DNA from 2 places in the Pseudarthrobacter sp. 902506025 genome. Region 1 is predicted to be linked to the other one. Evidence: riboswitches for the same ligand, from Rfam matches in the RefSeq annotation. Region 1 holds a riboswitch; the other holds the start of a gene.
What was found. A riboswitch is a leader RNA that binds a small molecule or an ion and turns the genes downstream of it on or off. The one in region 1 is predicted to bind cyclic di-AMP.

Region 1 (5,118 bases):
AGCCCGCCGAGCTTGCCCCCGCCTATGTCTTCCTGGCCTCGCCCGAGTCCAGCTACGTCGTGGGCGAGACGCTCAACGTCAACGGCGGCAGCCCAACACCGTAGCGCGCCCCGGGCTCCCCGCAGCAGCGGGGCAGCCGCCGGAGGTCAGCCGGCCGCGTCCTGGCCGGCCAGGAGCTCGTCCGTGGCCGGGTCCGGTTCCCCGTTGAAGAACTGGGCGAGGACGGTCTTGAACACTGTTTCTCCGGGCGCCGCCCGGAGGAACAGTGTCATGCTGGAGCGGAGTTTCCTGGCGTCGATACCGCCGAAAATGTCTTCGGCCGACCGGTCGGCGTGGTTTGCCAGGACCAGCGCGCACTCCAGGAGCCGCGGACCCAGCACCTCGTGGTCCAGGTAGGCGCGGGCCTCCGCCAGCGAGGAAATGGCGTACTTGCGGGACGTGTCGCTCTGTCCCAGCCCGGCAATCTGCGGGAAGACAAACCACATCCAGTGCCCGGACTTCCTGCCGACCTGCAGCTCGCCCAGCGCCTGCTCATAGGTTCCGCCGGTGTTTTGGGCGGCAACAAAACGCTCAAGGTCAAACGGTTCATTCATGTGGATCTCCTCGGTACGTTTCAAATGGACAAGTCTTTTTCAAGGGCGCCGGCCGCCTCACGCAGCTGGGGGTCCGGGTCTTCCCGCCACCGCGCCAGGACAACGCCTGCCCGCTGCCGCTCGCGCTTCCCCAGCCCCGCCAGCCACGGGACCAGGACGTCGGTAAGAAGGGGCCCGGTCAGGTCGGCCGCCTGCGCGGAGCGAAGGAAGCCCTCCAGCCGGGTCAGGTCAGAGTGACGGAGCAGCCGCACCCGTGACTGCAGCAGCACCACCGCTGCCAGGCGGCGCTCGAACACCGGCCGGGAACCGGGCCGCGGCTGACCCCACAGGGCGGACGCCAGCATGACCGTGCCGTCATGGTCCAGGTCCTTGAACTTCCGCAGCGCATCACGCACGGTCCCGCGGACGGCCCCCACGGACGAACCATAAGAGGCCAGTACCCCGCCCAGCCGGGCCCCGACGTCGTCCGCCCGGTACCAGGCGCCCTCGTTTTGGAGGGTCCGGTCCACGAAATCCGCCGCCGCGGACACAACGTCCGCCGTGCCGGTCACCGCCCGCGCCCGGACGCCGCATGCCGGATGCAGTACGGGGTCCAGGGGCGGGCTTCCAGCCTGCCCTCGGCGATGGGCTCCCCGCAGACGGCGCAGGTGCCATAGGTCCCCGCCGCCAGCCGGGCAAGGGCCGCCTCAATCTGGTCCAGGCCCGCCGAACTCTGTTTCAGGAGCGCGGAGGCCTGTGAGAGTTCGAAGGCGATGGTGGCACCCTCGGGATCGTGCTCGTCGTCGACGTTGGAATCCTGGCGCGCCGAGTTTGCTGCCTCGATGTCCGCCCGCAGCGCCGGCAACAGTGCCAGGCGCCGCGCCCGCTCCTCTTCGAGCAGCGCACGGAACCGTTCGAAATCTGGCATGTTGACAGCCTAACGCGTCAGTCAGTACCAGTTCAGGGATGCGGAGTGGTTCCAGGCCGCGCACGGGGAACCGTAGCGGTCGCGGATGTAGCCCAGGCCCCATTCGATCTGGGTGCGGTAGCTGGTGAGCCAGTCACCGCCGGCGCTGGCGTACTTCCCCGGGGGCAGGGCCTGCGGAATCCCATAGGCTCCGGAATAGGCGTTGGTGGCGGTGGTCAGCCAGTTGGACTCCTTGGTCCACAGCTGGGCCAGGCACAGGAACTGGTCCTGGCCCCACCCGTAGGCGGGCAGGCGTCCGGACGCGTAGCTTTTGGCCCCGGCGGGGTCGTTCACCGCACCGCCGGGAACAGAAGGCACGACGACGGCGGGAGGGCTTGGCGGGGCCGGTGCCGGGTCTTCCGGAGCGGGAGGGCCGGGGTTGCTGACGCCGGGATTGCTGACGGCGCCGGGGGCCGGACCGGGTTGGGCCGGATTGGCCTGGCCAGGGTCGGCAGCGGGTGCGGGCGCCTTTGGCTGCCGGGCTGCCACTGCGGCCGCCCTGGCTGCAGCCTCCGCCTGCCCGCGGGCCTGCTCCTCAGCGGCGGCACGTTTGGCCGCCTGGGCCGCCTCGTAGGCGGCCAGTGCGGCCTGGCCCTGGCGGTACTCACCCTCCATGGCCGCCGTCGTACCTTTCAGGGTGGCGAGCTGGGCGGTCAGCTCGCTGCCGTGCCGCTGCTCCTCTGCGACGCGCCGGGCCAGCGAATCCTGGGCGGAACGTGCGGCGTCCAGTTTTGCTTTCGCTTCCCCGGACAGGCGTTCCCGCTCGCTCCTGGCGGCTTTTTCCTGTTCGGTGAGGGCGGTGGCCGTCTTTTCGGCGGCGGCAGCATTGGCGACCAGGGTGGCAGTCTTGTCGCCCACGAGCTTGACCAGGTTGAGCCCCTGGACGCTGTTGGTTTCCAGGGCGTCCAGCGCGACGAAGAATCCTGCATTGGTACCGCCGGTCTTGTAGGACTGGACGGCCAGGGCACCGATGTCCTTCCGGTGCCGGGCCAGCTCCGCGTTGGCACGGGCAGCGTGGGCGGACAGGGTATCCAGGCGGGAGGTGGCTGCCTGCAGCGCGGCGTCTGCGGCGGCATAGTCGGCGGCCGAGCGCACGGCCATCCCGCCTGCTGCCTCCGAATCCGCCTCAAGGTCCGTCAGGAGTCCATTAATGGTGGCGATTTCTGCGGCTTTTGCCGCTTCGGACGATTTCGCCTCCTGCACGTCCGCCCAGGAGGGATACCCGCCGGGCGGTGGCGGCTCGTCGGCCGCCGCCGGCAGCATGGTGCCTGCGGCCAGGGCAAGGGCCAGGAGGCCTCCCTGCCAAGGGAGCCTCGCGATGGTCACGAACAGGGGCATAGTCCGGAAGCTTACCGCCGGATTCCCGCGCAACGCAGGCTGCTGTTTCCACATTGTTACCGTGCTCAACAGGAAAAGTATCAGCAGAGGTCCGCCCAGGAACGCCCTGGAATGTCCAGACGTTTGCGCAATGCGAGAGAAGAACCTCGTATGTTATCCAAATGTGACAATTGCGATGCACCTGGGTTATGGTCGACTGGTGTCCCTCTCAGACGGGACATTCCCGTCAGCATGCCGAGCCCTGCCGCTGATCATGGGATCCAACCGCTCCAGTTGGCAGGGACGGGGGAACCAAGTTTCCACGGCCATATTGTGGCCTAGGGGTTAAGTCGAATGCGCTTCCGCCTACCGCGGAGCCGCTTCCGGCCGGGTATCTCCAGCCCGAACCCGACAGCTCACCCCGCAGGCATGGGAGAGGCGATCAACCGTGTCAAAAAATTCCATTTCAGCCCGTCACCGCGCGACTCCGGCCCGCTCCATTGTGCTCGAGGGCCTCGCCGTAACAGCAAAATCCCAAGCCCGCTCGCTGGGCCGCCCGGCGCTCGCCGTTGCTGCAGCGTCCGGCATTGCCTTCGGAGTCGGCGCCCCGGCCCATGCAGGTGTATCCGGCCCGGACACCACTGAGCAGACCAGCGTCCAGGCCACCTCGGCACCCGCTGCCCCGGCCGCAGCCCCCGCTGCAGCAGCAGGCAACGTCCACACCGTCGTTTCCGGCGACACCCTTGGCGCCATCGCTTCAGCCTACGGCGTCAGCCTCAATGACGTGCTGTCCGCCAACGGCCTGGGACTGTCCTCGATCATCTACCCGGGCGACCAGATCCAGATTCCGGGCGCAGGCTACACCGCAGCCCCGGCGCCGGCCCCTGCAGCAGCACCCGTGCAGGCCGCAGCCGCCACCGCTCCGGCGAACACCGGCATGAACATGTCTTACGCCTCGGCAACCCCCGTGGCATCAACCACCGGCACCGGCACCGGCGCAGCGATCCTCGCCTCGGCCTACGGCCAGCTGGGCGTCAAGCAGGATTGCACCGCCATGGTCGAGAAGGCGCTGCGTTCCGTCGGCAAGTCCGTGGGCGACCTGGCCCCCACCCAGTTCTTCCAGTACGGCACCGTTGTAGGCGCTCCCGCCCCCGGCGACCTGATCATCACCTCCGGCCACGTGGGCGTTTACGCAGGCAACGGCCAGGTTGTCAGCGGCGGCGTCAACGGCTTCGACACGCAGGTGCACTCCATCAGCTGGCTCGGCGGCTACTCCGCTGTGCGCGTAGCCTAGTCTTCGCACTGTCCGGTGCCCTTGGCGGCCCCGGACGAAGCAGGAGGGTGGCAGCCGGGAATACCGGTTGCCACCCTCCTGTCGTTTTGCCCCCGCGGCCCGCTGCGGTCAGGTGCCGCAGAAGGTCATGTAGCTGCCGAAGTCGTCGGGCGCCCCCTGCAGGTAGCGTTCCAGGCCGGGCCGCTCGGTGAAGGGGGCGCTGACCGCCTCCAGCAGTTGCTGCAGTGGAGCCAGGTTTCCGGCGGTGGCAGCGGACAGCGCCTCTTCCACCAGGTGGTTCCGCGGAATGTAGGCCGGGTTCACGCTGTCCATCAGCTCCGGGTCAGGTTGCAGCGCCTGCCACCGGTCCAGCCAGGCATCGAGGGCGGCCAGGTCGAGGACCATGCCGCGCACGGGACGAAGGTCCCCGCGGGCCGCTTTGCCCAGGTTGCGGAAGAACAGGGTGTAGTCCACGGGTCCGTCCTTAAGAAGGTCGAGGACATCATCCACCAGGGCCCCGGCGCCGTTTTCATCGACGCTGTCCAGTCCCAGCTTGGCCGTCATCCCGCGGGTCCATGCCTGGCTGTAGTGGCCCCGGAAACTGCCCAGGACCTCCACTGCCGGGGCCACGGCCTTCTCCTGGTCCTTGTCAATCAGCGGCAGCATGGCCTCGGCGAGCCGGGCCAGGTTCCATTCGGCCAGGACAGGCTGGTTGGCATAGGCATAGCGTCCGCCGACGTCAATGGAACTGTAAACGGCGGCCGGGTTGAAGGCATCCATGAACGCGCACGGGCCGTAGTCGATGGTTTCCCCGGAGATGGTCATGTTGTCCGTGTTCATGACCCCGTGTACGAAGCCAACGAGCATCCACCGGGCCACCAGCTCCGCCTGGGCGGAGACGACCGCCGCGAACAGCGCAAGGTAGGGGTTGTCGGCATCCGCCGCGTGGGGGTAGTGCCTGCCGATGGCGTGGTCCGCCAGCCGCTTCA
Region 2 (5,118 bases), on a different contig from region 1:
CAGCGTCGGCGACGTCGCCCTGCTTGACGGTGCCGAACAGGCGGCCGGACTCGCCGGCCTTGACGACCAGCTTGACCGGCTTGGCGGACAGTGCAGCGGCCTGCTTCTGAGCATCTTCCAGGGAAGCGTGCTCGCGGGCGGCGCGGGCAGCCTTGATGGACTCAACCTGCTTCTCGCCACCCTTCGACCAGGTCAGGGCGAAGTTACGGGGCAGCAGGTAGTTACGTGCGTAACCGTCCTTGACCTCGACAACATCGCCGGCAGCACCGAGACCGGTGACTTCGTGGGTCAGAATGAGCTTTGCCATGTTAGTTAATCCCTTCCTTAGCCGCGGCCAGCGCCGGAGTAAGGCAGCAGAGCAACTTCGCGGGCGTTCTTGATTGCCTGGGCGATCTTGCGCTGTTCCTGCACCGTGACGCCAGTGACGCGACGGGCACGGATCTTTCCGCGGTCGGAGATGAACTTGCGCAGCAATGCTACGTCCTTGTAGTCGATGACAGTGATGTCAGCGGCCTTCAAGGGGTTGGACTTTGGTTTGGGCTTACGGAGTTCAGCCTTAGCCATCGTGGAGCTCCTATTCTAGGGAGCCCGTGGATATTGATCCACGGGATGGTGGTGGTCCGACGGCGGCAGTGCCTTGGGTGCGTTTCGCACCCGGGCAGTCCCGGCGCCGGGCCGTTATTTGGGTTTTAGAAGGGAGGTTCGGAATCGGGGCCGTTGCCCCAGCCGCCTGCGTTGGAGACACCGGGCGTAGCCCAGGGATCGTCCTGTGCAGCCTGCTGGTTGCCGCCGCCCCAGCCTCCACCGGAGTTGCCGCCCTGGTTTCCACCAGAGTTGCCTCCTCCGAAGCCACCGCCGCTGTTGCCGCCGCCGAAGCCGCCGCCACCCTGTCCGCCGGAGCGCTGGGTGCGGTTGACCTTGGCATTGGCGTAGCGCAGGCTGGGGCCGATTTCGTCGACCTCAAGCTCGATAACGGTGCGCTTTTCGCCTTCTTTTGTTTCGTAGGAACGGCTCTTCAGGCGGCCGGTCACGATGACGCGCATGCCCTTGGTCAGGGATTCGGCGACGTTCTCGGCTGCTTCACGCCATACGGCAGCGCGGAGGAACAGGGTTTCCCCGTCCTTCCACTCGTTGGACTGGCGATCAAAGGTGCGGGGGGTGGAAGCGATGGTGAAGTTCGCTACTGCCGAACCTGACGGTGTGAACCGCAATTCCGGGTCATTGGTGAGGTTACCGATGACCGTAATGGTGGTCTCGCCTGCCATCTACTGCCTCCTTGTTCGATCCTGGGTGAAGAGTGCGTTTCCTGCGGGGTAAAGAATGAAGACGGTGCTGAATTACTCAGCAACAACCTTCTGCTCTTCGGGGCGGGTGATCTTGGTGCGCATGATGGTCTCGTTAAGAGACAGCTGGCGGTCAAGTTCCTTGGCGGTCTCCGGCTTGGCAGTGAAGTTCACCACGGCGTAGATCCCTTCGGACTTCTTCTTGATGTCGTAAGCCAGACGGCGACGGCCCCAGATGTCAACCTTTTCGATGGTTCCACCATCGTTGGTGATGACGTTCAGGAACTTCTGAAGCGACGGCTCAACGGTACGCTCTTCGACCTCGGGGTCGATGATTACCATCAATTCGTAAGGACGCATATGTGAACCCACCTCCTTTGGGCTAAGCGGTTACGGCATTTCCGTAACAGGAGGTTCATTTGCGATTCCGTGCAATGCCTTGCCGCCGGAACGGAGGCAGGACGCAGCACAGACTTCAATATCTTAGTGCATTTGGACCCGATAGGCGATTCGCGCCTGACCCTAGGCTAGCCCCGGTGGAGGTGGGCAGCAGCCGTAGGTTCAGCCATGTGGAAAACCCTGCCGTCAGTGGCGCCTATTACCAATGCACTTTTGCCGACTGGGGAGCGCCACGCCAACTCAGTGAGGTCCGTTACCTAATTGTGATTCTTGGACCCTTTTCGTGTACGGTCGTCCGGGGGCCGCCCCCAGCCGGCTCCAGTCCCGGATGCCGCCCAACTCTGCCGCGTCCGTGATTCACCAGATTCCAGGCAGAGGCGGGGGACCCAAGCGTCCCGGGCACGGCCACGCGCCTGCCCTTGGGGTGAAGCCGCAGCACGCGGCCGAATGCCCTCATTCGAACCCGACAGCTAACTCCGCAGGCGACGAGAGGTAGCATCCCCATGCCCGCACCCCGCAAAGGCAGCGCCACACGAGCGCACCGTTATCAAAATGAGACAGATCCCGCCGGGACATCCCCGGCCTCCAAGTCCGGTGCTCCGGCCCGGGCGCGCCGCCGCTGGCCCCTTGCCGCCGGTCTTGCCGCAGCACTCCTCGGAGCAGGTTCCCTTGGCCTGGGCCTGACCCACGGTGACGGAACCGCTGACGTGGCGCGGGTGGCGAGTGCAGAGGATGCCGGCAGCGCCGCACCCACCCAAACTCCCGACGTTCGGGTCCCCGCTCCAGCGCCGGTCCCGGCAGTTGATGCCGCTCCTGCCGCCCCTCCTTCCCCGGCAGAGGCACCGGCACCTGCCCCCGCAGCAGTACCGGCACCCGCTGCCCCTGCCCCTCCCTCCGAGGCCCCCATCGCCGTGGCGCCTGCGGCGGCACAGCTGGCCAGCACCGGGACGCCTGCGCCCGCCGGGGTCCCGGGGAACTGGACCATGACCTTCGCCGACGAGTTCAACGGGGCCGGACTGGACACCGCGAAGTGGTCCGGCTGCTGGTTCTCCCCCGGTTGCGGAACCATGAACAAGGTCTCCACCAGCCCGGCGAACGTCTCCGTGGCCAACGGGAACCTGGCCCTGGGGCTCAGCTCATCCACCTCCGGCGGACTGGTATCCACCAACCCGAAGGGCGGGGCGGGGACCGGCTTCCAGTTCACCACCGGCTACGTCGAGGCCAGGATCAAGTTCCCGGGCAACGCCAACGGCCTCTACAACTGGCCTGCCTTCTGGACCACCGGACAGTCGTGGCCGGCCACCGGCGAGAATGACATCGCCGAGGTCCTGCAGGCCAAGATGACCGTGAACTACCACTCCGGTTCCGGCTCCCACAACCAGGGCGGCGTGGGCGGCAACTGGGCCAACGAGTACCACACCTTTGGCCTGCACCGGATGGCAAACTCCTCGGACGTGTACTTCGACGGCGTCAAGGTCAAGTCCTACCCCACCGACGACGGCAATGCCCCGCAGTACATCGTGCTGAATGTCGGCGCCTCCTCCACGAACCCGGCCTACGGCGCGCCGTCCCAGATGATGGTGGACTACGTGCGCGCCTGGCAGTAGCAGGCCACGCACCCAGGTGAAAGGGCGACGGCGGGACCTCCCGCCGTCGCCCTTTTTCGGCTTCCCTCAAGGTTGCCTAAAGCAACCCTCCGGGGACGATGTGATCCAGTACACTCTTGCAATGAAGCTCCTGTACGTGACGGAAAGCGTGCCCAACCGGGATCCGGAACTGGGGGATGGAAGCTCGATGATCCCGTACGAAGTGATCCTGCACCTCCCCCCTGGCGTTGCCGTCACGCTGCTGACTTTCTCGGGTCCTGTTCCGGTTCCGGCAGAGATCAGGAACCGCTGCGATACCGTGTACGAACTGGCCCGGCGCGAAGAACTTTCGGCCTTTGCCCGCTCCGTGGGCGGCCTCACCGGACTGGGAAAACACCGGCGGTCCACCCCGTCCGCCCGCGCCGCCGCGGCCCGGTTGTCCGCAATCCGGGACGCCACCCTGATCCATGGCCCCCATGCCCTCTTCCTGTCCCACTGCGTCACCGGTCCCCTGGTGCTGCAGACAGTGGACCCCTGGTCCATCCGGGCCGGCATGGACACCGCCATCGCCCGTACCTTCCGGCCCGCCTACCGGCTGCGCGAACAATTGGCCGCCCGCGCTGAACGTCAGCTGCCGCCCCGGGCCAGGCTCCTGACCGTCGGAGCCCAGGACGCAGCGGCCTGGTCCGCCACGCTCGGCAGGCCAGTCACGAGCATCCCCAACGGCACGGCGGTGGCCACCGGTCCCCGCCGGGAGCGGAAAGCCCCGGTGGTGTGCTTCGCAGGCAGCCTGAACTACGCGCCGAACGTGGACAGCGCCACGGTACTGGTCAACAGGATCGCGCCGCTGGTGTGGCGGGAGGTCCCGGACGCCCGCTTCGTCATCGCAGGGCGGCGCCCCACACCGGCGGTTCAGGCGCTGGCCGGACCCCGGGTGGACATCCTGGCCAACGTGCCTTCCATCCTGGACGTGTTCCAGGGCGCGGATGTGGCGGTTTTCCCGGACGAACACGGCGTGGGTATCCGGAACTCCGTCCTGGAGGCCCTCGCCGCGGGGCTGCCCGTGGTGGCCACGCCTGTGGCCGCGAGGGAACTTCCCGCACATCCGCTGCTGGCGGTTCGGGACAGCCAGGACGCCCTTGTCCGCGAGGTGGTGGAGCACCTCACCGCCCCCAAGCAACCGCCCGGGCCTTCCCACTGCGCTGCCGGAACGGCCGCCGCAGGCGCAGTCCGCACTTGGGACACCGTGGCAGGCGAATACCTGGCGGAAGTCCGTGCGGCCATGGCCGGTTCATCCCCGGCGGGGGAGCTTACCCGGACGAACAGGCAACCATGACGTACGCGCCGGGGGAACTGGAGCGGAAGGGAGTCCGGGGAGCCCTGTGGCAGGGGCTGGCCTTCGCCTCGGGCAGGGTGATCGTGCTGGTGACCACGGTGGTCCTGGCACGGCTGCTCTCACCTGAGGAATACGGCCTCGTCGCCTTGGCGCTGGTGCTGATGGCGTACGCCGAGACCATCGCCGATGCCGGGGTGGGTCAGGCGTTGGTCTACCTGCCCAAGACACCGGTCATCGCCAGGTCGGCGCTGCTGCTTTCCGTTGCCCTGGGCGCATTGCTGGCCGTGGCGGCCCTGCTCGCTGCTGACGCGGTGGAGGACCTCCTTGGGCTGGACGGCGTGGCCCCGCTGGTGCAGGTCCTTGGCGTTTCGGTGCTTGCCACGGCCTGCGGTGCCGTCCCGGAAGCCATCATGCGCCGGGACCTGAAGTTCAGGCAGCTCACGGCGGCTCCTGTACTGCGCGCCGCAACCATGGGAACGGTGACCCTCTACCTGGCCTTCACCGGCCACGGCGC

Region 2: another riboswitch for cyclic di-AMP. It lies ahead of AB0280_RS11625 (glycoside hydrolase family 16 protein); the one in region 1 lies ahead of AB0280_RS03705 (C40 family peptidase).

What each region holds. Positions count from the first base shown of each region.
Region 1 covers NZ_JBFBKW010000001.1:818,841-823,958, forward strand. Annotated here, with positions in the region: gene AB0280_RS03680 (glucose 1-dehydrogenase) at 1-104, shown strand, start outside; gene AB0280_RS03685 (DUF1810 domain-containing protein) at 147-593, opposite strand; gene AB0280_RS03690 (DNA alkylation repair protein) at 614-1,144, opposite strand; gene AB0280_RS03695 (TraR/DksA family transcriptional regulator) at 1,141-1,500, opposite strand; gene AB0280_RS03700 (coiled-coil domain-containing protein) at 1,522-2,877, opposite strand; cyclic di-AMP (ydaO/yuaA leader) riboswitch at 3,130-3,301, shown strand; gene AB0280_RS03705 (C40 family peptidase) at 3,305-4,150, shown strand; gene AB0280_RS03710 (protein adenylyltransferase SelO) at 4,259-5,118, opposite strand, start outside.
Region 2 covers NZ_JBFBKW010000005.1:89,104-94,221, reverse strand. Annotated here, with positions in the region: gene rplI (50S ribosomal protein L9) at 1-307, opposite strand, end outside; gene rpsR (30S ribosomal protein S18) at 325-564, opposite strand; gene AB0280_RS11635 (single-stranded DNA-binding protein) at 690-1,265, opposite strand; gene rpsF (30S ribosomal protein S6) at 1,338-1,643, opposite strand; cyclic di-AMP (ydaO/yuaA leader) riboswitch at 2,031-2,182, shown strand; gene AB0280_RS11625 (glycoside hydrolase family 16 protein) at 2,186-3,289, shown strand; gene AB0280_RS11620 (glycosyltransferase) at 3,411-4,604, shown strand; gene AB0280_RS11615 (oligosaccharide flippase family protein) at 4,601-5,118, shown strand, end outside.